3 regions of the Mesorhizobium sp. LSHC412B00 genome follow, and region 3 is predicted to be linked to each of the others. Evidence: predicted binding sites of a transcription regulator. Region 3 holds the regulator's gene; each other region holds the start of a gene.
The links. Region 3 encodes LexA, which represses DNA repair genes until DNA is damaged. Its sites were predicted from a motif close to TGTTCNNNNTGTGTTCNG; they were not measured.

Region 1: a site for LexA is predicted at 2,422-2,439, ahead of X757_RS139195 (helicase-related protein). Genes of this name have one in related genera too.
Region 2: a site for LexA is predicted at 3,923-3,940, ahead of dinB (DNA polymerase IV). Genes of this name have one in related genera too.

Annotation. Positions count from the first base shown of each region.
Region 1 covers NZ_AYWB01000021.1:56,074-63,500, reverse strand. Annotated here, with positions in the region: gene X757_RS139195 (helicase-related protein) at 1-2,266, opposite strand, end outside; gene phbB (acetoacetyl-CoA reductase) at 2,962-3,687, opposite strand; gene X757_RS139205 (acetyl-CoA C-acetyltransferase) at 3,817-5,001, opposite strand; gene phaR (polyhydroxyalkanoate synthesis repressor PhaR) at 5,304-5,918, shown strand; gene X757_RS139215 (GNAT family N-acetyltransferase) at 5,964-6,431, opposite strand; gene X757_RS139220 (rhodanese-like domain-containing protein) at 6,470-6,889, opposite strand; gene ftrA (transcriptional regulator FtrA) at 6,979-7,427, shown strand, end outside.
Region 2 covers NZ_AYWB01000035.1:5,369-12,795, reverse strand. Annotated here, with positions in the region: gene X757_RS135670 (DUF924 family protein) at 15-605, opposite strand; gene X757_RS135675 (SDR family oxidoreductase) at 608-1,519, opposite strand; gene X757_RS135680 (LysR family transcriptional regulator) at 1,631-2,593, shown strand; gene dinB (DNA polymerase IV) at 2,620-3,861, opposite strand; gene X757_RS135690 (hypothetical protein) at 4,095-4,331, shown strand; gene X757_RS135695 (hypothetical protein) at 4,486-4,893, shown strand; gene X757_RS135700 (hypothetical protein) at 5,157-5,378, shown strand; gene X757_RS0135395 (hypothetical protein) at 5,774-6,100, opposite strand; gene X757_RS135705 (hypothetical protein) at 6,262-6,564, shown strand; gene X757_RS135710 (DUF1236 domain-containing protein) at 6,906-7,235, shown strand; gene X757_RS135715 (hypothetical protein) at 7,334-7,427, shown strand, end outside.
Region 3 covers NZ_AYWB01000008.1:168,179-175,605, forward strand. Annotated here, with positions in the region: gene kynU (kynureninase) at 1-1,029, opposite strand, end outside; gene X757_RS148010 (GntR family transcriptional regulator) at 1,198-1,962, shown strand; gene lexA (transcriptional repressor LexA) at 2,168-2,950, shown strand; gene X757_RS148000 (ComEC/Rec2 family competence protein) at 2,944-5,400, opposite strand; gene arr (NAD(+)--rifampin ADP-ribosyltransferase) at 5,512-5,928, opposite strand; gene gltX (glutamate--tRNA ligase) at 6,393-7,427, shown strand, end outside.

The DNA.
Region 1 (7,427 bases), on a different contig from region 3:
TGTCGATGCGCACGGCGCGGCGGCCGAGATTACGGTAGCCGGCGAGCTTGTAGAAGCTCTTGTCGAAAGCCGGATCGATGACCACCGAGGTGCGGCCGGAGGCCAGCGCGTGCACGACGTCGCCAAAGCCGGGCTTGTCCTTGCCGTCGTTCTTCAGCGCCCACAAAAGCGTGATCAGTCCGGCGGGCGCCGGCTTGATCAGCGCCGGCACGAAGACGTGGTAGGCGCCGAAGCGCACACCGAGCCGGCGCAAGGCGGCGCGACCCTCCTGGTCGAGCGACTTCATTTCCTCGGCGATGTCGCGGCGGTTGATGAGGCCGAAATGCTCGACGAGTTGGAAGGCGATGCCACGGCCGATGCCGGCGATCTGCTCGGCATTCTTCAAGTCGACCAGCGGCTTCAGCAAGGATTCGATCTGGAAATTGACGAAGCGCTCGGCGCGCGCGGCGACCTTGTCGCGGGCGGGACCGGTCAACTGCTCGTCGGCCAAAAGCACCAGGCGCGGCTTCAGCGCGTCCTCGCCGGCAACCAGCGTGCCGATCGGCGCGCCGATCCAGCGCAGCGTGCCGTCGGAGCCGAGCGCAAGGTCGCCATTGGCGCAGGCGCCGAAGCGTTCGGCACGTGCCTCGAACTCGGCGGCCAGCGCTTTTTGCGCTGCCGTACGCACGGCCTTGGCGTCTTCGCCGCCGGCGCTCTGGTCGGCGGTGAAGCGGAACCCTTGCAACTCGCCGACATGATGGCCTTCGACAAGGACGGTTCCGGTAGGACTGATTTCGGCTTCAGGCATTGTATTTTCTCTAAGGCGCCGCATGAGGACGGAAGTCCTGCGGTCTACAAACCGTTTCGTCAACCGCTCATGCAGCGCATCCGACAATCTGTCTTCGATTTCGCGCGTCTTTTCCCGCCAGTGTGCCTGATCGGCCAGCCAGCCCGGCCGGTTGGACACGAATGTCCAGGTGCGGATCTGCGCAATGCGGTGCGACAGCGTGTCGATGTCCCCCTCGGTCGTATCGGCGCGGCGCACCTGCTCGGCCATGTAGTTCTCGTCGACATGGCCGTGTTTGGCGAGGTCGGTGTAGATAGAAGCGATCAGGTCGGAGTGCTGGGCCGGCGCGATCTTGCGGTAGTCCGGCAACGCGCAGGCTTCCCACAGCAGCGCGACGCGCTTGGCATTGGTAGCCAGCGCGCGGATGTCCTCGTCGCGGGAGAGATGTTCGAGCGCCTGGGCATCGACCGCCGGCAGCGCCCGCGTCAGGCCTTCGACCGGCGCGTTGGTTTCGATCGAGCGCTTCAGCGCGTCGAGGCTGGCGAAGTCGAAATGCGCGGTGCGCCATTGCAGCACCTTCACCGGATCGAACTCGTGCCCCTCGATGCGCTTGACCAGTTCCTCGTCCAGCGGATCGACCTGGCCGGTGACGCCGAAGGTGCCGTCGCGCAGATGGCGGCCGGCGCGGCCGGCGATCTGGCCGAGCTCGGCCGCCGTCAGGTTGCGGTACTGATAGCCGTCGAATTTGCGGTTCTGGGCGAAGGCGACATGATCGAGATCAAGGTTGAGCCCCATGCCGATGGCGTCGGTGGCGACGAGATAGTCGACGTCGCCTGCCTGGAACATTGCCACCTGGGCATTGCGGGTGCGGGGCGACAGCGCGCCGAGCACGACCGCCGCTCCTCCTTGCTGGCGGCGGATCAGCTCAGCGATGGCATAGACCTCGTCGGCGGAGAAAGCGACGATCGCCGTACGCCGCGGCAGGCGGGTCAATTTCTTCGAGCCGGCATAGGCCAGGTGCGACAGGCGAGGGCGCGTCACCACCGAGACGCCTCTCAGCAGCTTTTGCAGGATGCCATGCATGGTGGCCGCGCCGAGCAGCAGCGTTTCCTGGCGGCCGCGCAGGTGCAGGATACGGTCGGTGAAGATGTGGCCGCGCTCGAGGTCGCCGGCGAGTTGCACCTCGTCGATGGCGACGAAGGCAACGTCGGTCTCGCGCGGCATGGCTTCGACGGTGCAGACCGAATATTTCGCGCCGGGCGGCTGGATTTTTTCCTCGCCGGTGATGAGCGCCACCTTGTGGGCGCCGACCTTTTCGCAGACGCGGGCATAGACCTCGCGCGCCAGAAGGCGGAGCGGCAGCCCGATAATGCCGCTCTCATGCGCCACCATGCGCTCGATGGCGAGATGGGTCTTGCCGGTGTTGGTCGGACCCAGCACGGCAGTCACGTCGCGGCCCGACAGGATCAGCGGCTCGGTGTGTTTCGGCTGGATGTTCATCGGCCTGGAGATGAGGCTTTCTGCATCGTGTTGTCGGGAGCGCGCCTCGCGTGGCGCGTATGACAGGCGACACATAGGGATTTCAGGCGCGAAGCGAAAGCGGAATGTTCCGGCCGGCAGTCCCACGGTTCGTCGTTGAGGTCTCAATTAACAGTTGGAACGAGTCTGGAACGAATCGGAGACGAATCAGTGACTCCGGCAGATTCAGCTTTTGTTCACGGCTACATGTGGATTTTGCGAGCCTGAGTCTCACCATATGCTGAATCGCGGAAACTGGCCCGATTCCTGCAAGGCGACCATTGGCGTTAACCTTTGCCGGCCGGGCATCGTCGTGATCCGATACGCCTCGGCCAACATTATGAAATTGCTGAATTTTCTTAATCGGCCTTAACCATTTTCCGGTGGTATTCGGCCTTGGTCGTTAACGTTCCGCTCAAAGCCGGAACGAATGGGTGACGAATCAGCGATGGCGGGATTTTCCTGGTTTGTTCACCCCAACATCTTGTGTTATCCACAGCTTGTCCACCGAGAATTCACAGCTTGCGAACCGGGTTTTGCACAGGGCGCCTAAAAATCGTTAATCTTTGCGTGCCGGAACGGGTCAATGTCTCGCGCGCAGCCCGGGGAACATCGCCGGCCGGCGATGAAAAACGGGCCATAAGGCGGCCCGTCCTACCGGGCGAAATTGCTGTCGTTCAGACGAAGTACTGGCCGCCATTGGCGGTGATGGTCGAGCCGGTGATGAAACCGGCGTCCTCAGAGGCGAGGAAGACGACGCAACGCGCGATCTCTTCCGGTTCGCCGAGGCGGCCGACCGGGATCTGCGGAATGATGCGTTCATTCAGCACCTTCTCGTCGATCGCCTTGACCATCTCGGTGGCGATGTAGCCGGGGCAGATGACATTGACTGTGATGCCCGCGCGCGCGCCCTCCTGCGCCAGCGCCTTCGAGAAGCCGATGTCGCCGGCCTTTGCGGCGGAATAGTTGACCTGGCCGGCCTGGCCTTTCTGGCCGTTGATGGAGGAGATGGTGATGACGCGGCCGAATTTGCGGTCGCGCATGCCGCCCCACAGCGGATGCGTCATGTTGAAGACCCCAGACAGATTGGTGTCGATGACTTCCTTCCACTGCTCGCGCGTCAGCTTGTGGAACATGGCGTCGCGGGTAATGCCGGCATTGTTGACCAGCACCGAGACCGGGCCGAGATCGGCCTCGACCTGTTTGATTCCGGCGGCACAGGCGTCGTAGTCGGCGACCGACCATTTGTAGGCCTTGATGCCGGTTTGTGCGCTGAACTTCCCCGCTGCCTCGTCATTGCCGGCATAGTTGGCGGCAACGGTGTAACCGGCATTCTTCAGGCCGATCGATATGGCGGCGCCGATGCCGCGCGATCCACCGGTGACGAGCGCTACTTTGGTCATTGAAAGTTCTTCCTCCCTTTGGTCGGAAGAAGGGGATAGGGAGTAGGGAATAGCGAGTAGGGATCGATATCCCGCCGCGCTGCTCCTTCTTCCCTATTCACTACTCCCTATTCACTACTCACTTCTTGTTCACAGCGCTTCCACGCACAGAGCGACGCCCATGCCGCCGCCGATGCACAGCGTGGCAAGGCCCTTCTTGGCGCGGCGGCGGCGCATCTCGAAAACCAGCGTGTTGAAGACGCGGGCGCCCGACGCGCCGATCGGATGGCCGATGGCGATGGCGCCGCCATTGACGTTGACGATCGACGTATCCCAGCCCATGCCCTTGTCGACGGCGCAGGCCTGCGCAGCGAAGGCTTCATTGGCCTCGACAAGGTCGAGGTCCTTGACCGACCAGCCGGCCTTCTCGAGCGCCCGCTTCGAGGCGGGAATAGGTCCGGTGCCCATGATCGCCGGATCGACGCCGGCCGTCGCCCATGAGGCGATGCGCACCAGCGGGGTGATGCCGCGCCTTGTGGCTTCAGCCTCGCTCATCAGCAGCGCGCCGGCGGCGCCGTCATTGATGCCCGACGCGTTGGCGGCGGTCACGGTGCCGTCCTTGTCGAAAGCCGGCTTCAGCTTGGACATGGCGTCGATGGTGGCGCCGTGGCGGATGTACTCGTCCTGGTCGACGACAGTGTCGCCCTTCCTGCCCTTGATCGTGAAGGCGACGATCTCGTCCTTGAACTTGCCGGCCTTCTGCGCGGCCTCGGCCTTGTTTTGCGAGGCCAGCGCAAACTGGTCCTGGTCGTCGCGGGTGATCTGGAACTGGCGGGCGACGTTCTCGGCGGTGTTGCCCATGTGGTAGCCGTTGAAGGCGTCCCACAACCCGTCCTTGATCATGGTGTCGATCATCTTGTAGTCGCCCATCTTGACGCCGGCGCGCAGGTGCTCGGCGTGCGGCGACAGCGACATCGATTCCTGGCCGCCGGCGATGATCACCGTGGCGTCGCCGGCGGCGATCTGCTGCATGCCGAGCGCGATGGCGCGCAGGCCCGAGCCGCAAACCTGGTTGAGCCCCCAGGCGGTGGTCTCCTTGGGCAGGCCGGCATTGATCGACGCCTGGCGGGCGGGGTTCTGGCCCTGCGCGGCGGTCAGCACCTGGCCGAGAATGACCTCGTCGACTTCGCCCGGCTCGACGCCGGCGCGCGCCAAAAGCTCCCTGATGACGACGGCGCCAAGTTCATGCGCCGGGGTGGCGGCGAAGGCGCCGTTGAAGGAGCCGACAGCCGTGCGTGCGGCGCTGGCAACGACGATTGAATTGGAAGCGGACATTTTTCTCTCCAGACTTCGAGGTGTCGTGTTCTTGGGGGCTTGTTGGGACTTTTCTTGCCCGTTCCACACCCCAAGTCAAACCGGAAATGGGCATGCCGGCCAAGCGCCGCAAGCAGGGCGCGAGCGGCCGGCGCGATCGCCCAACCTTTGCTGCGCAGCATAATTGGCCGGCCATGCAGCAATAAATGATGCCGCACTGCACAAAGCGCTTGGAATTATAGAGCTTTTGCGCATATCCTTAAAAATGGCGCAATCGTTACCGGCGGCTTACTCAGGCGCGCCGGTGTCCCGGGAGGATGCTGATGGCCGCGAAAGACGACCCTATCATTATCAAGAAATATGCCAATCGCCGGCTCTACAATACCGGCACCAGCACCTATGTGACGCTCGAGGATCTGGCCGAGATGGTCAAGAAGGGCGAGGAGTTCACCGTCCAGGACGCCAAGACCGGTGACGACATTACCCATCCGGTGCTGACGCAGATCATCTTCGAACTGGAGAACAAGGATGGGCAGAACATGCTGCCGATCCCGTTCCTGCGCCAGTTGATCGCTTTCTATGGCGACCAGATGCAGCAGATCGTGCCGAGCTTCCTCGAACAGTCGATGATGGCCTTCTCCAAGGAACAGGAGCGGTTCCGCGAGCAGATGAAGGGCGCGATCGGCAAGTCGCCGCTGGATGTGATGAAGATCGCCACGCCGATCAAGGCGCTGGAAGAGCAGACACGCCGCAACATGGAAATGTTCCAGAACGCGATGCGCCTGTTCACGCCCTTCCCGACCGCCGCCACAAATGCTGCGGCCGCGGCTGCACCCGAGCCGGCCCGCAAGGATGTCCCGGAAAAGAGCGGCGACGACCTTCAGGAACTGAAGCAACAGATCGCCGCCATGCAGCGCAAGCTCGACACCATGTCGTAAGCGACCGCCGCATGGTCGACCGCCCTCAGTTGGTCGAGGCGGCCGTCACGGGTCGATTTTCAGCTGCCACGGTTCCCAGATATCGTCGGGCTGGCCGTCGAGCGAGCGGTAGAAGGCTTTGGCCGGCGAGTTGGATTTCAGCACCGTCCATTTGATGGCGGAGGCGCCAATGCTCAAAGCGTGTTGGCGAAGCTGTTCAACAAGCGCATGGCCGACCCCCATGCCGCGCGTCGCTTCAGTGACGTAGAGTTCCTTCAGCCAGACAACCGGCTTCAGGTCGTAGGTCCAGGGGATGAGGTAGTGGACGGCGATGCCGACGATCACGCCCTCTCGCTCCGCCACCAACACGCCGAACCGGGGCGATGGCCCCAGCCCGTGCTCGATGAGGTTCGCTTCGGTGACGCGAAGCTTGTCGTCATAACCCTCGAAGACAGCTAGCGCCCGCATGAGGGCGAGCACCGCACCGACATCCTGGCGCTCGAATGGACGAATTCTAACCATCGCCTTCTGCATGCTTGCTCAGTCTTCAAGGCCGACCATATCGCGTGGCCTCACGCGTGCAAGACACCGGGCTCCTTGCCTGAAGCGAAAGGAAGGTCCTCGTCCTGCCAACCGGTTATGCCGCCGATCATGATCTTCACGGGACGACCGAGGCTGGCCAGCTTGAAGGCCGCCTGATCCGCGCCATTGCAATGCGGTCCCGCGCAATAGACGACGAACAGCGTCCTTTCGGGCCATTGCACCATCCGCCCGGCCGATATTTCGCGGTGGGGCAGATGCAGCGCGCCCGGCACATGGCGGCGTCCATAGGCTTCCGGCGAACCGACCACATGCAGGAGAACAAAGTCCGGCTCTCCGGCACGCAGTGCGGCGGCGACGTCGGAACAGTCGGTCTCGACGGAAAGCCGGCGCAGAAAATGGTCGCGGGCGATATCCGGCGATGCCGCCGGAATGTCTGTCACGTGGCTCATCCTCGTATCTCCATTGCTGATGCGACGGATAGATAAGACAGGAAGCAGGGCGATTGCAGCTGGCAGCTTTGCCATATATCGTCAAGATCATGCCATCCTCTGCGAATCCGCGCCCTGCCAACCCTCTTGTCGTTGCCGTTGCCTATGACGGGCTGTGCACGTTCGAGTTTGGCGTGGCGGTTGAGATCTTCGCCTTGCCCCGGCCGGAAATGGGTGAGGATTGGTACCGTTTTGCGGTTGCCGGTATTGATACCGGTGAAATGCGCGCGCTGGGCGGCGTGCGTATTGTTGCCGACGGCGGGATCGATCTGATCGGCCAGGCCGGCACGGTGATCGTACCGGGATGGCGCGGAACGGAGGCTCCGGTGCCGCCGGCGCTGATCGAGGCGCTTCGAAAGGCACACGAGCGCGGCTCTCGCATTCTTTCGATCTGTTCGGGCGTGTTCGTGCTTGCCGCCGCCGGCCTGCTGGCGGGCAAAAGAGCGACCACGCATTGGCGCTACAGCGAGAAGCTGACGGAGATGTACCCCGACATCAC
Region 2 (7,427 bases), on a different contig from region 3:
TTTGGAATCATGCTCTAACCCGCAAATCCACCTTCATCGAGAAAGCGTTGTTCTTGGGCGTGCATGGCGCGACCGAGGATCGGGTTGCGGTGCGGAAAACGTCCGAAACGGCGGATGATGTCGCGGTGATGTTCGGCCCGCTTCAGGTCGGACGGGCCGATGTCGCGCGACAGCGCCACCGAGCGGTCCTGGTCGGCAATCGCTTCGGAATGCGCGAAGGGCAGCCCGAAGAACAGCCGCAGCGAGGGATCGACCATCCGCTGGAACCCGGCATCGATCGCCTCAGTAGCGATCGCGCGGGCCTTCGCGTCGCTGGCATACATGCGCGGCGTGTCGCGAAAGGCGTTGCGCGGGAACTGGTCGAGCAGCAGGATCAGCGCCAGAGCCCCGTAGGGCGTCGCCATCCAGCCATCGCAGTCGCCGCGCGCTGCGGCCTCATGCAGCCGCAGGAAGCGATCGCGAAACTCGCGGTCGAAGGCCGCATCCTTGGCGAACCACGCGGCAGGTCCTGCCTGCCACCAGAAGCCGACCACGGCGGCAGCGGCATCCGGCACATTCTTCCGGGCGGCGAGGCCGCCCGGTTCGACGGTTGCGATGGGGTCCATTGTCAGGCCGCCTTCGCATCGCCGGCCAGTGCCGCCCAGTCCAGCGCTCTTGCCCAATCGGCGAATGAGGTCGGCTTCACCGGCAGCAGACGGGTCGTCTGGCCGAGATCGACGGCAAGCACGGTCTGCTTCTGGCTGTGGATCCAGGCATAGCTGGCGGCAGTCTGTTCGGCGGCGTCCTTGCCGAGCATGGTTTCGAGCGCGGCGGCGAAGTCCGCCAGCGGCACCGGATAATAGCTGACTTCGCGGCCGACAATGCCTGACAGGATGACGGCCATCTCCGGTCCGGTCAGCGCCTGCGGCCCGCCAATGTCGAAGCTGGCACCGGCAAGCTCCGGATGCCGCAGCGCTTCGACCACATAGGCCGCCATATCCTGCCAGGAGATCCAGGAGGTCTGGAAGTTGGTCGGCAGCGGATAGGCGAGGACGCCCTGATGCATGATCGCCGGCGCGCTCCAGGGCGCTGCGATATTGCTCATGGCCAGCGTCGGCTTTAGGACGATGGATGGCGGGCCGAACGTCTTGATGTAGTCGATGAGTTCGGCCTTGGCATCCATCACCGCCGTGCCGGAATGGCCCGACACATGGCCGCTGGTGTTGAACACCAGTAGCTTGACGCCGCCTTGCTGCGCCGCCTCCGCAATGTTGCGGCCGTAGCGCAGGATCTCTTCAGGGCTTGCACCGACCGGCAAGGTCAGCGCCACCGCATCGACGCCGAGGCAGGCGAGGGCCAGTCGGCCGGGGTCGGCGAGATCACCGCGCACGATGTTGACCCCATCGCCGAACGGATCGGGCGAGCCCTTGCGTAACAGGACACGCACCGTGGGGCCGGCGGCGCGGCAAGCGCTGACAATGGCCGACCCTTGGGCGCCGGAGGCGCCGGTGACCAGAATCGAATTGGGAAAGTTTGGCATGGATTTGCTCCTCTCTGAATGAGTGCCGACGAAACCGGCACCACCGTCTTCGCGTCGAAGAAGGCATTCGCAACTTTACTCTGCTGAATCCAGTGATATGATTTCAGGAATATGCTGAACAAAATTGACTTGGCGCGCGCCGATCTCAATTTGCTGGTCTTGTTCCAAGCCATCATGGAGGAGCGGCATGTCGGTCGCTCGGCGGAGCGGCTAAACCTGTCGGCCTCGGCGGTCAGCCATGGCCTTGGCCGGCTGCGCAAGCTGCTTGGGGATCCGTTGTTCCTGAAGACGCCGCGCGGCGTCGTGCCCACCGACCGGGCAACGGAGCTTGCCGAACCGGTGGCCGAGATCCTGGCGCGGGTGCGCCGGGTGATCGCCAGCGCCGAGCCGTTCGATCCGGCCCGCTCGACGCGCCGCTTCACCATCGGTGCGCCGGATGCGGTGTCGTCCGTGCTCCTGCCGCCGCTGCTCGACCAGATCCGCTTTTTGGCCCCCGGCATCGACATCGGCATCCGGCAACTGCTGCCGCGCCAAGGTGAACCGTCGCCCACTACTGCCTGGAGCGACTGTGTCGCCGAACTCGAAGCGCGCGCCATGGATGTCGCGGTGATTCCGTTCGACGGCCTGCCGGCACGCTTCACCGTCGACAAGCTCTATGAGGAGGATTTCGTCGTCGCCATGCGCGCCGGCCACCGCTTCGCCGGCGATCCGTGCCTCGACGCCTATTGCAGCGTGCAGCATATGGTCGTCTCGAACAATGGCGATCCGAACGGGTTTGTCGACAGGGTGCTGGCTGAACGCGGCCTGTCGCGTCGCGTCGCGCTGACTGTCCCCAACTTTATGTTCGGACTGGCCGTGCTTGCTCAGACTGATCTGATATCGGCCTATCCGCGCCGGTTCCTCGCCATGTATGGCGGCCGTTTCGGTGTCGTCGGCGTCGATGCGCCCATCCGGCTCGGCCACTTCAACATCAACAGCATCGTGCCGAAGGTTGCGCTGATGGATGCGGGTCTGGCCTGGTTGGTCGGCCTGCTCAAACAGAGCGGCAATGCAGCGCGGACTGGCCCAGCCTAAACATTGGCCTTGCCGTCGCGCCGCACTCACAGTTCCTTTTCCGCCAGTTCGCGGAAGGCATCGGGAACCGAGCGCCGGGCTTCCAGCGCCACGGCGCCATAGCCGACAGCCTCTCTGCCAAAGCGCTGGCGGATCTTGTCGATGGCGCGGTCGGCGCCAAAGCGCGCCAGGCCTTGCCTGCTGCCGGGTCGCTGCTTTTCATCGGCAAGCCCGAGCGGCAGCTCCAACTGCAGCTCGGCACTTTCTTCCAGCTGCGACACCGAGATCGCCAGCAGCGAGATGGTCTTCTCCCGAGGGTTGGCGGCCAGCACGCCGCGCACCAGCTCCCCGGCGATTTCGGCCAGCATCGCGGTTGCCGAAATCGGTTGCTCGAGCGTCAGCGAGCGTGTGACCGCGTGCAGATCGGCGAAACGCACGCGCACCGTCACCGTGCGCCCGGGCCGTGATTTCGCCCTGAGCCGGCTGGCGACCCGGTCTGCCAGATGCAGCAGGACGGGTCCGAAGATACGCGCCTCGGCCGGCCGTCTGCCAAGCGCCGACTGCGCGCCGGCGGAATGCGACCGCCTGTGGGTTTCGAGCTTTCGCGGGTCGCGGTTCCATGCCAGCGACGCCAGCTTTTCGCCGGTGGCGGGCCCGAGCAACCTTCGCAGCGCCCCGCTATGCGTCTTTGCCAACTGGCCGATGGTCTCGATGCCGATCTCGGCCAGCCGCGCCTTGGTCGCCGGGCCGACGCCCCACATCAGGCCGACCGGCAGATCATGCAGGAAGGCAAGTTCGGTGTTCGGATCGACCACCACCAGGCCGTCGGGCTTGGCCACCTGCGAGGCGATCTTGGCCAGATGCTTGGTGCGCGCCACGCCGATCGAGATCGGCAGGCCGAGCTCTGCCCGGACGCGCCGACGCACCGTGGCGGCGATCTCGGCCGGCGGCCCGAACAGATGCGTGCAGCCGGCGACGTCGGCAAAGGCTTCATCGATGGAAATCCGCTCGACCAGCGGCGTGAAATCGTCGAGCACCTTGATGGCGGCGTCGCCCAGCCGCTGATAGTCGGCGAAATGGCCGCCGACGAAGATCAGTCCGGGGCAAAGCTCGCGCGCGCGTCGTCCGGGCATGCCGCCGCGCACGCCGAAAACCCTGGCTTCGTAGGAAGCGGCAAGCACGACGCCGCCGCCGACGGCGATCGGCTTGCCCCTGAGCGCCGGGTCGAGCAGCTGCTCGACCGAGGCGTAGAAGGCGTCGAGATCCGCATGCAGGATGGTGGGCTCCATCCCGACCGTTCCCTTTGCGGCGTTGCAGCATTAGCCGCGTCTGTTGTGAGAGGCGTTTTTGCCGAACAAATAGAGAACAAACAGGGCCTATTGTCAAGCGAAGCGGTTGTCGCCGGCCGGCCCGTTCCAGGTCGGGCTGTCGAGTGCTCCGCCTGGGCATCGGACCTGCGGAACATTGTCTCTCGCCTCGGCGTTCATATCCGCGACGGGACGCTGTTTTTGTGGAGGCCGGTATGGGCCAGTTCGAGATGATCGACCTCGTCAGCGTCATTGACGCCTGCACGAGCGATCGCGTTGCCGGGCACTGCGTGTCAATGGCCAGGGCGGTGGAGGAGTTGCGAGTGCTGACCGGTGATTTCGTATCGCCGGACGAGACGGTGGCCAACGCGCTGTCGGCAGTGGCGCTGGGGCGCGGCTGCGCGGTGGTGTTCGACGAGCGAGCGGGCGCCGACATCTTGCTGACGCCGTAGCGCGGCGGCGCCGGGTTGTGGCAGCCAGAAAAGTCGAACAGCGTGCAAAAAGCTGTGCAGGCATGGCCCCATAACCGGGGCGTGGAAAAGTTCTGCGCGTGGGTGTATTCTCCAGGTCGCAAGCGGTCGCAGACCGCATAGGGGGAGAAATGACATGCCGAGGGTTTCAGAACTCTTTTTCAAAACTGCCATCTTGTTCCTGATGTTGGGGATTGCGGCCGGCCTGCAGATGGCGATCTCGGGCGACCACGCCGCTTTTCCGGCGCACGCGCATATCAATCTGCTCGGTTGGGTGACGAGCGCCATCTTCGGCGGCTACTACGCGCTCAATCCGCAAAAGGCGGCGCGTCGCATCGCCATGATCCACTACGGGCTCTACACACTCGGCCTGGTGATCATGCTGCCGGCGCTGTATGTGATGCTGCAGGGAAACCCGGCGCTTGAACCGATCGTCGCCGGCGGCTCGCTCATCGTCGCCGCTGCCGTTCTGGTTTTTGCTTTCGTGGTGTTTTCGCCCGAAACGGCGCGCTCGGTGTCCGGCGTGGTGCCGGCTTCTCGCTGACTGTTCGCGCAGCGATCAAGTCCGACCCGCGTTCGCGACCCGCCACGCGGGTTGGCCAGGCCGATGGCCGCAGCCGCTGGCTGCGGTGTCTATCGCCGCGTCGGCGCTTAACATACCCGAGTCCCACCACGTATTATTTCGTGACTATTTGGCGCCGGAACCTTCCCAGATATCGCGCGTTGCGGCGACTGTATTCGCGCTGCCTTATATATAGGCAGACTTGAGTACGTCCACAGCATGGGTTGGGGGAGGAGCAGGCCACCATGTCGAACAGAGAAATCGGAACGTCGGCCTCACTGGGCCGACGCATCGCCGATCTGAAAGCCAGGATGCGAGACGCCAGCGTTACTGAACACGAGATGCAGACCTTCCAGAAGGTCGCGGCCATCATGGGGGGTGTCGAAGGCTCCCTACGCCTCGACGCCGACGACCTGATCGCGGCGTCCTTCGTCACCGAGGCGCTCGGCGATCCCGGGTCGAACTGAAGGCCAGAGCCCGTCGGCACTCAAGTGCCGGCGGTCGATGGCCCGATTCGCAGCGCTGCATGCGAGCGTGCCCGCACCGCCCGCGCCGGGGATCTCTTGCGCACTTTGAAGCTTTCAGGCGAGCGGCCTCCACGGCGCTTGAAATATCGGACTTCGCGTTCGTGCTTCTCGGCTGCCTCGCGGCTGTCGAACGTGCTGAGATTGCGTCGCCGTCCAGCCCTTGACCACAAGGGCTAAGCCAAAATCGCCAAGGCGCCTTAAACGAAGGATCCGGCCAGCCGGATCCTTCGAAATATCAATCGCGATGCTCCGGCATCGCCTTCAGCTCATCCTTGGTCCAACTGGTGACGGCGTGGACGTCCCGGGAAACTTCTCGAAAGTCCGCGGTCGCTGCCTTACACGTCGTCGAACGGGCCGCCGCGCCTCGCCAGGTCGTGACCAATGGCGGCTTCCTCGGCGTCGTCGGGCAAGGCATCGTCACTGTCCTGGTAGGGGTTGTCGTCATCCTCCTCGGGCAGTTCGCCTTCCTTCTCGACACCGGTGGTGTCCGGCAGGCTTTCCTCATCTGCTCCGTCGGGCAGGACCGTTGCGCCACGCAGCGCATCCCAATCCTGCCGACCCGGCGTCGGCGCTTCCACGTCATCATTGGCGATCCTGTCGCGGGCATCGTTTTTGCTCGGTGGCGCCTCGACCTCGTCATTGGGTTTTCTGTTTCGTTCCATGATTGCCTCCTCTGGGCGGCTTAGCGTCGAGAAGGTGGAACTCACTTCCGGCTGCCAGGTTCCAGCAACCACTCCAGCTTCAGTGGAACCAATTGCCGCCAGTCTGCTTTGCCAAGGACTAGTCTGCTTTGCCAAGGAGATGAATCCAGAGGAGCTGGACCATGAAGACTTTCCCCCTCATCCCATGCGTGCTGCTCTTGGCGCTGGTCGACCCGGCGGCCGCGCAGGACAATAGCGACCAGAACGGCCCTGCCGCGCCTTGCCAAGCGCAGCCTCAGGACGATGGTCAGAAGCCGCCGGTCGCCAATGGCGGCGGCGAATCGACCAGCACGCTCGGTCCCTGCGGCGGCGTGCTGCAGCCGCCGCCCAGTGGTGACCAGGGTATGACGCAGCCGCCGCCGGATCAGGGCAAGACGCCGGTGATCAAGCCTGGCGAGGTGCCTGGGCAGCCGCCGAAGCAATGACCTTTGCTTGAAACTTCACGGCGTGGCACGAAGGCGGTCGGTTCCGATCTTGGCCGGGCGACGCGGTCACCGGATCAATGCCGGCGCCGGCCGCAATCGCCACCGGAATTGGAGCCGTGCATCATCCATGTCGAAGGTCTCCTGAGGGATTGTGCTTCAATGCGAATCTTGCGGGTGCGGGTTCTGCGGGCATGACCGGGAAGCCGATCAATTTAGTCTCCGCTTGCGGAACAAGACCGTACCGGCTGCGTTTGCCTCCAGGAGCCCGCCACCTCGATCTGCGCTGTTTTCGCCTCATGCGGGAACACGGCGGAGCTCGCCAACAACGACAGGAGACGAAGATGAAAACCATCCTTATTCCCGCCGTCGCCGGGCTCGCCATGATCGCTGGTATCGGCATTGCCGCCGCCGACGAGGTGATCGTCACGCAGCCGGCACAGCAGCAGGTGATCATCACCCCGGAACAGCGCACGGTCGTGCACCAGTACGTAAAGAAACATCCGCTTGCCTCTGTCAATCTGCTCGGCGTCGAATTGAATGTCGGCACTGCCTTGCCTGACACTGTCGAGCTGCAGGAGGTTCCCGACGTTCAGTACAGATACGCCGTCGTCGACAACCATACCGTGTTGGTCGACCCCAGCACGCGCAGGATTGTCGAGGTGGTCGAGTAACGCTCGACAACCTAACCATTCATCGGTGATACGGCCCTGTCGTTCTTCCCAAAAGGGCGGCAGGGCCGAATGACGAACATGATGAAAGGAGAATTGCCATGTTGCCGCATGTCGAGACCCCGAACTCCGCCAATGTTGCGGCGTGTTGCGACAAGTTGCTGGCCGAGCGCAACACGGCGCTGTTATCGATGA
Region 3 (7,427 bases):
CTGGCTGCCGCGCTGGCTGCCGTCGCGAGGACTTTCCAGTTCAAGCCGGTAGGCGCCGCATCTGGCTTCGACGAGCTGGATAAACAGGTCGGTCAGCGCGATGCTTTTTCTGCGCACCGCCGCCATATCGACGTCGTTCCAGATATCGAGCGCGCCCTTGAGCGCCCGCATCGACAGCACCGGCTGCGTTCCGCACAGGAAGCGGCGAATGCCGCTGCCGACGGCAAAGCCCTGCTCGAAGGCAAAGGGCCGCGCATGGCCCCACCAGCCGCTGAGCGGCTGGTGGGCATCGTCATGGTGGCGCTCGGCCGCGTAGATGAAGGCTGGCGAGCCCGGGCCGCCATTGAGGTATTTGTAGGTGCAGCCGACGGCGAAATCGGCATTGGCACGGTCAAGTTCGACCGGCAAGGCGCCGGCCGTGTGGCAGAGATCCCAGATGATCAGCGCGCCGGCGTCATGTGCCTTGCGCGTCAGCGCCGCCATGTCGCGCAACTGGCCGGATTTGTAGTTGACGTGGTTGACCAGGATGACGGCAACGCTGTCGTCGATCAGCTCCTCGATTGCGGCCGCGTCGACGCCCTCCAGCCGCAGCCGCGTTCCCGGCCGGGTCGAGGCGACGCCTTCGGCCATGTAGAGGTCGGTCGGGAAACTGTCGCCCTCGGCAACGATGACCGACCGATCCGGCCGCATGCCGAGCGCTGCGTGCAGCAGCTTGTAGATGTTGATCGAGGTTGTGTCGCAGACCACCGTCTGCCCATCAGCCGCGCCGATCAGTCGCCCGAGCTGATCTCCCAGTTCCACCGGCATGTTGAACCAGCCGGCGGTGTTCCAGGCGCGAATGAGGTCGTGCGCCCATTCCTGCGTGGCGGCCTGCTGCAGTTCGCTGAAGACGACCGCTGACGCGGCGCCCAGGGAATTGCCGTCGAGATAAATCACGCCTTGCGGCAAGACAAAGCGTTCACGCATGGAGCGCAGCGGATCGGCGGCATCCATCGCTTCGATTGTAGCGAGATCGGGTGTCGTGCTCATGATCCGGCGCCCCTCCATGGACAAACGCGCGCGGCGGAGCCTGCCGCCCAAACATGCCGGCGATCTTGAGTGGTCGCCCTTGAACTGTCAAACATTATATATAATTCACCCATTGAAAGGCTTTGATATATAATGATCCGCCCGAGCGTTTATGTCTGATGGATCACGATGCTGGATGACGAGCAGACCTCGAAGACGGAAGTGGCCTATCGCCTGCTCAGGCGCGATATTCTTGCGACCCGGCTGGCGCCTGCCGCGCCGTTGAAGCTGAGCACGCTGCGCAACACCTACGGCATCGGCTGGACGCCGTTGCGCGAGGCGCTGTCGCGGCTGGAGGCGGAACGGCTTGTGACCGCCATCAGCAACCGCGGGTTTGCGGTCGCTCCCGTCTCTCGGGCGGAGCTCGAGGATCTGGCGCGTGCGCGGCTGGTGGTCGAACTGCCCCTGCTGGTGGAATCGATCGAGAAGGGCGACCGTGAGTGGGAAGACGCGGTCGTTGCCGCCCACTATCGTCTCTCACGGTGCGGGTCTGTTCTCGACGATCCATCGGATGATGCGGTCGACGCGTGGTACGAAAAACACGATGCCTTCCATGCGGCGCTGCTCAGTGCCGCGACATCCAGCTGGCTGCTGCGCTTCAATGCAACGATTTCCGACCAATTGCATCGCCATCACCGCTTTCTGGGTCTGGCCCCGACGCTGCGCGCCGCCGCCGGCCGCACGGACGGACACCGGAAGGCCGTGGCGGCCCTGCGCGACGCCGTGGCGATCGAACACCATACCGCCCTGATGGAAGCGGCCCTCGATCGCGACGTCGAACGTGCGAAAACTCTGATGACCGCTCACATCGGCTACACGCTGCGGGTCTATGCCCAGAGAGAACCCCGCGCGGATGCTGCGCAGCCCCGTCCGAAAAGGAAGCGGCGATCGTAGCCGACGACGCAGGGCACTTTGTCTTCGTTTCACCCCGTTGCTGGCAACTGGGCGCAGGCGGCGCTCGCAGCGCCGAACGTTACGCTGAACAAAACGTCAACACATTCATTAAACTTTAAAAGGTTGCGGAACACAACTGGAACAGATAGTGTTTGTTCTGGGTTTGTTTTTTCTGATTCTGGTTTCAGAACCCCTGGGGGCCGCGATGCTGACGCGCAAACAACATGAGCTTCTGATGTTCATCCATGAACGCCTGAAGGAGAGCGGAATCCCGCCGTCCTTCGACGAGATGAAGGAAGCGCTCGACCTCGCCTCCAAGTCCGGCATCCACCGCCTGATCACGGCGCTTGAGGAGCGCGGTTTCATTCGCCGGCTGCCGAACCGGGCGCGCGCGCTGGAAGTGCTGCGGCTGCCCGACTCGATCGCACCAGGCCTCAATGCGGCGAGGAAGTTTTCGCCGAGCGTCATTCAGGGCAGTCTTGGTCAAACCGGCCAAGGGCAAGGCGGCCAAGGACAAGGCGGGATGGGCCAAGGCGGTCTCGGCCGCCAGATCAAGCCGGGCTCGCCGTCGCGTTCGATGTCGGCCGGCAATGACGATGCCGTTTCCGCGATTTCAATCCCGGTTATGGGACGCATCGCCGCCGGCGTGCCGATCGACGCCATCCAGCATCAGACCCATTCGATCTCGGTGCCGCCCGACATGATCATGGGCGGCGAACACTACGCGCTCGAGGTCAAGGGCGATTCGATGATCGAGGCCGGCATTTTCGATGGCGACACGGTCATCATCCGCAATGCCGACACAGCCAGCCCCGGCGAGATCGTGGTGGCGTTGGTCGACGATGAGGAAGCGACCCTGAAACGCTTCCGCCGCAAGGGCGCCTCGATCGCCCTGGAAGCCGCCAACCCGGCCTACGAGACCCGCATTTTTGGACCGGACAGGGTGAAGGTGCAGGGCAAGCTTGTCGGATTGATCCGGCGCTACTGAGCCGGCTTGGGTTTGTACTTTTCACGCTGGTTGTAAGGCGGCAGGCCGCGCGCTTCGCGGGAGAAGCGGCGCTGCTCGTGCCAGGGGCGATACGGCTTGTCGACGGCGAAGCGGATGGTTGGCGCTGCAGCTGCCGATTGCGGATCGAAGAAGACGGCGGCGCTGCCGTCGCGGGCCAGCTGTTTCTTCGTCACGACCAGCACCAGCGGGTCGCGGCACGGATTGTAGGCCGTGGCGTCATCGATGACGATCAGGCTAGCGAAGGCACAGGCCGGCCGCGCCGTCTTGCGGTCTTTGGCAAGGGCTACAATGGCTCCGGAAGGGTGTCGGGCGATACAGAGATCGCCCATGCAATAGAAGGGCGACCCGGGCGGCAGATCGAGCGGATCGAGATCGAACCGCGTATCTGTTGCCTCGAAAATCTCGGGCGGGATAATGGTTTCGGCCCGCAGCGCCCGTTTCCAATTGTCCGTGGTGAATTCGTTGGAGCGTTCGCGGTTGAGGGCGAGTTCGCCGCCACCTATCGGCATGGCCACCAGATGTGCGTCCTCGGATATGAGCACGTCGGGCGTAAGCACCTGCGGCACCGTCAACAGGCCGGCCAGCGCGAAAGGCACGGCCGCCAGCCTGAGCCAGGTGGTGGCCATGGTGGCGATGACGAGGGCGACCGCCACCAACAGCACCGAGCGGATGGAGATCAGCCCGACGGCGTCGACCGGCGAGCGCTCGGAAATCCAGGCCGATATGGCGATCATCGCCATCAGACCCTTGCCCATCACATAGAGGAACGGCCCGTCGGCGCCGAACGGCATCGCCAGTGCGCTGAGCACGGCAAAGGGCATGACGATCAACGAAACAATCGGCATCACGGCCAGATTGGCGATCAGGCTGAGCGGCGACACACGCTGAAAATGCCAGATGGCGAACAGCAAGGTTGCACTGCCGGCGATGATCGAGGTCATGGCGAGGCCGCCCATGGCCAGCGCGAATTTTCGCGACAGGAAGCCGACGAAGGAGCGCTTTGCCGGCGGCGTTCTCACCTTGTCGGCGCGGTAATCGGCCCAGCCGGCATAGGCGCCGACAAGGGCGGCGGTGGCAGCAAACGACATCTGGAAGCTGGGACCGACCACCTCGTGCGGCGACACCAGGATGACGGCAATGGCGGAGATCGCCAGATTGCGCATGGTGAGTGCGGCGCGATCAAACAGCACGGCGACAAGCATGACCGCCAGCATGATGAAGCTGCGCTCGGCGGCAACCACGACGCCTGAAATGACGAGATAGGCGGCGATGGAGACGAGTGCTGCCACTGCTGCATATTTCTTGACTGGGCGGCGCGAAGAGAAATCGGGAAACAGCGCAAAGGCGCCACGCAGCAACGCCATGATGGTGCCGGCAACCAGCGCCATGTGCAGGCCGGAGATGGAGATGATGTGGTAGATGCCGGTGCGCCGCATCGCTTCGTTGACCTCGTCCGGGATGCCGGCGCGCACGCCGACAATCAACGCCGCGGCAATCTCGCCTTCGGCGCCGCCGATCTTGCCCCTGATATGGTCGGCAATGTTTTCGCGCGCGTTCTCGATTGCCGAGGAGAGCCGCGCGGTCAGCGGCGGCGGTCCCTGCGTAGCAATGGTTTTCGGATTGCCGAGAAAGAAGCCGCTGCCGCCGATACCGGTGAAATAGCTGTCGAAGGAGAAATCGTAGCTCTCCGGCCGCACCGGACCGGTCGGCGGCAACAGCCTGGCATAGCCGGTGATCAGGGAGCCGGCGGTCATATCGGCGGGAACGGTCCGCGCCGAGAGCCTGACCCGCTCCGGGGCGTAGCGCAGCTCGGGGTAAGCGGTCGAAACCACATCGAGCGTCAGCCTGATGCGGCCGCTTTCCATCTGTTCGAGACTGACGACGCGGCCGGTCAGCCGTGTCTGAATCTCGGAGCCGAGCATCTGCGTTCCGGCGCGCCAAGTCTCGACCTTGGCGGCGACGACGCCGAGCGCGCACAGCATCGCGGCCATGCAGAACAGATGCGTCCTCGGCCGCGATCGCGTGGCGAGGGCGCAACATGTCGCCAGCACCACAATGGCGATTGGCTGCGCAAAGCCGGGCTCGCCGGCCAGCGAGAAATAAATGATGACGCCGGCCGCCAGGAAAACCGGCACCAGCAGGAAGGCGACGCCCCGGTCGAGCTCCGTGTTGGCGGCCACGGCAAGGCTGCGGCGGAGCGCGGGCCATGACGGACGGCGAAGCCGTCTGCGCAGACGGGCGATAGATCCGGGCGCTGTGACTTGCGCCGGCAAGGCGTGACCGGGCAGCGCAGGCGCGACGCCGGGATGCGGCTCAGGCAGCGCGAGGGGCAGCGGCTGGGCATAGGGACTATCGGCAAACAGCGAGCGTTCGCTGACGCTTGCCTCGGCGCCTTCGCCTTCCTTCGTGCCCCGGCCACGTCCAGCCATCGGGTCTGCCCCTTGCGCCCCAGACCCCTATGCTACATGAACGCGCAAAGTGCGAAAGTCCGTGCGGTCGCGTCCACCGCGCCGGAATTGACGATCACTCGCCAAGGACGCTCAATCCTCAATCATATCCCGGCCCTCCGCCCTCAGGCGAGCAAGCCCATCGTGCATTGCCTTCAATTGTTCCGGTGTATGACCCTGCCATTCAGCGAGCTCCCCCAGGATGAGCAACGGATCACGGGAGCGGTAGGATTTCGTCGGATTACCGGGAAATTTTTTATCGGTCAGGTTAGGGTCATCCATAAAAAACCCCGTCGGCTTTACGATGTAAATCCTTTGACGACCGTCACCCGTTGCAAGCTCTGCTCCCCAGATGGCGGCTTCCAGTGTCTGGGTGAAATAGATCCATGACAGTGGTTTACCTCTGAAATTGGAAGGGTGGCCGACGCTCAGCAGATCCCCGGGTTTCAAATCCGCCCGGGTACCATGGTAGAACGGATCACCCTCCGTATGGTCGGCGTTTCTGGTCATCGGTAGTCCTTCTTTCAATCATTCCTCCTTCGTGGCGAGGCCGGACCGCACACAGTTGCGGTGTTCACGATAATGATTGCAGAAAGGTCAATATGCGTGACCAAGCCAACGCTGTCACGGCGGCGTTGTGTCGGGCAGTGCCGCATCCGTGAAGAAATGTCCGCTCGTCAGAGGGGGCTACCACCGTCGCAGCGATGTTCCAGGCACTGTGACGGGCGCTGCAGCCGAATGAAACCCAGACATTGACGCTGCTGCCAAATGAGGTTGCGCGGAGGTGCGAACAGATTTTTGTGCTACAAGGCTCCACCGCCAGTTGACGCAACCGATAATTGCCGACGTGCCCCCGGCCTCATCCAGCCATCGGGTCTGCCCCTTGCGCCCCAGACCGCCTATGCTACATGAACGCGCAAAGCGCGAGAGTCCGCGCGATCACGCTCCGTTTTCCAAGGCTTCCCGAGAGTTCCATGTCCGACACGGTCGTCACCCGTTTTGCCCCCTCGCCCACCGGCTATCTGCATATCGGCGGCGCGCGCACGGCGCTGTTCAACTGGCTGTACGCCAAGCACACCGGCGGCACGATGGTGCTGCGCATCGAGGACACCGACCGCGAACGCTTCAACGAGGCGGCGACACAGGCCATTCTGGATGGGCTGACCTGGCTCGGCCTTTCCTGGGACGGTGAGGCCATATCGCAGTTCGAGCGCGCGCCGCGCCACCGTGAGGTGGCCGAGGAGCTGGTGCGCCTGGGCAAGGCCTATTACAGCTACGAGACGCCTGCCGAGCTCGAGGCGATGCGCGAGGCCGCACGCGCCAAGGGCCTGCCGCCGCGCTACAACGGCCAGTGGCGCGATCGTGCCCCCTCGGAGGCGCCTCCCGGCGTCAAGGGCGCCATCCGCATCAAGGCGCCGACCGAGGGCGAAACCGTGGTGCACGACCGTGTGCAGGGCGAGGTGCGCTTCCCCAACAAGGACCTCGACGATTTCATCATCCTGCGCTCGGACGGCAATCCGACCTACATGCATGCCGTCGTCGTCGACGACCATGACATGGGCGTCACCCACATCATCCGCGGCGACGACCATCTGACCAACGCCGCGCGCCAGACGGTGATCTACAACGCCATGGGCTGGGACGTCCCGTCGATGTCGCATATCCCGCTGATCCACGGCGCCGACGGCGCCAAGCTGTCGAAGCGGCACGGCGCACTCGGTGTCGAGGCTTATCGCGCCATGGGCTATCTGCCCGAGGCACTGCTCAACTATCTGGCAAGGCTCGGCTGGAGCCATGGCGACGACGAGATCATGTCGATCAAGGACATGATCTCGTGGTTCGACATCGGCGATGTCAACAAGGGTGCGGCGCGCTTCGACTTCGCCAAGCTCGAGTCGATCAACGGCGCGCATATGCGCAAGATGGCCGATACCGAGCTGTTCGACATTTTCGTCGCCACTCTGCCATACCTCGAAGGCGGATCTGCTATCGCCGCCCGTCTCGACGAC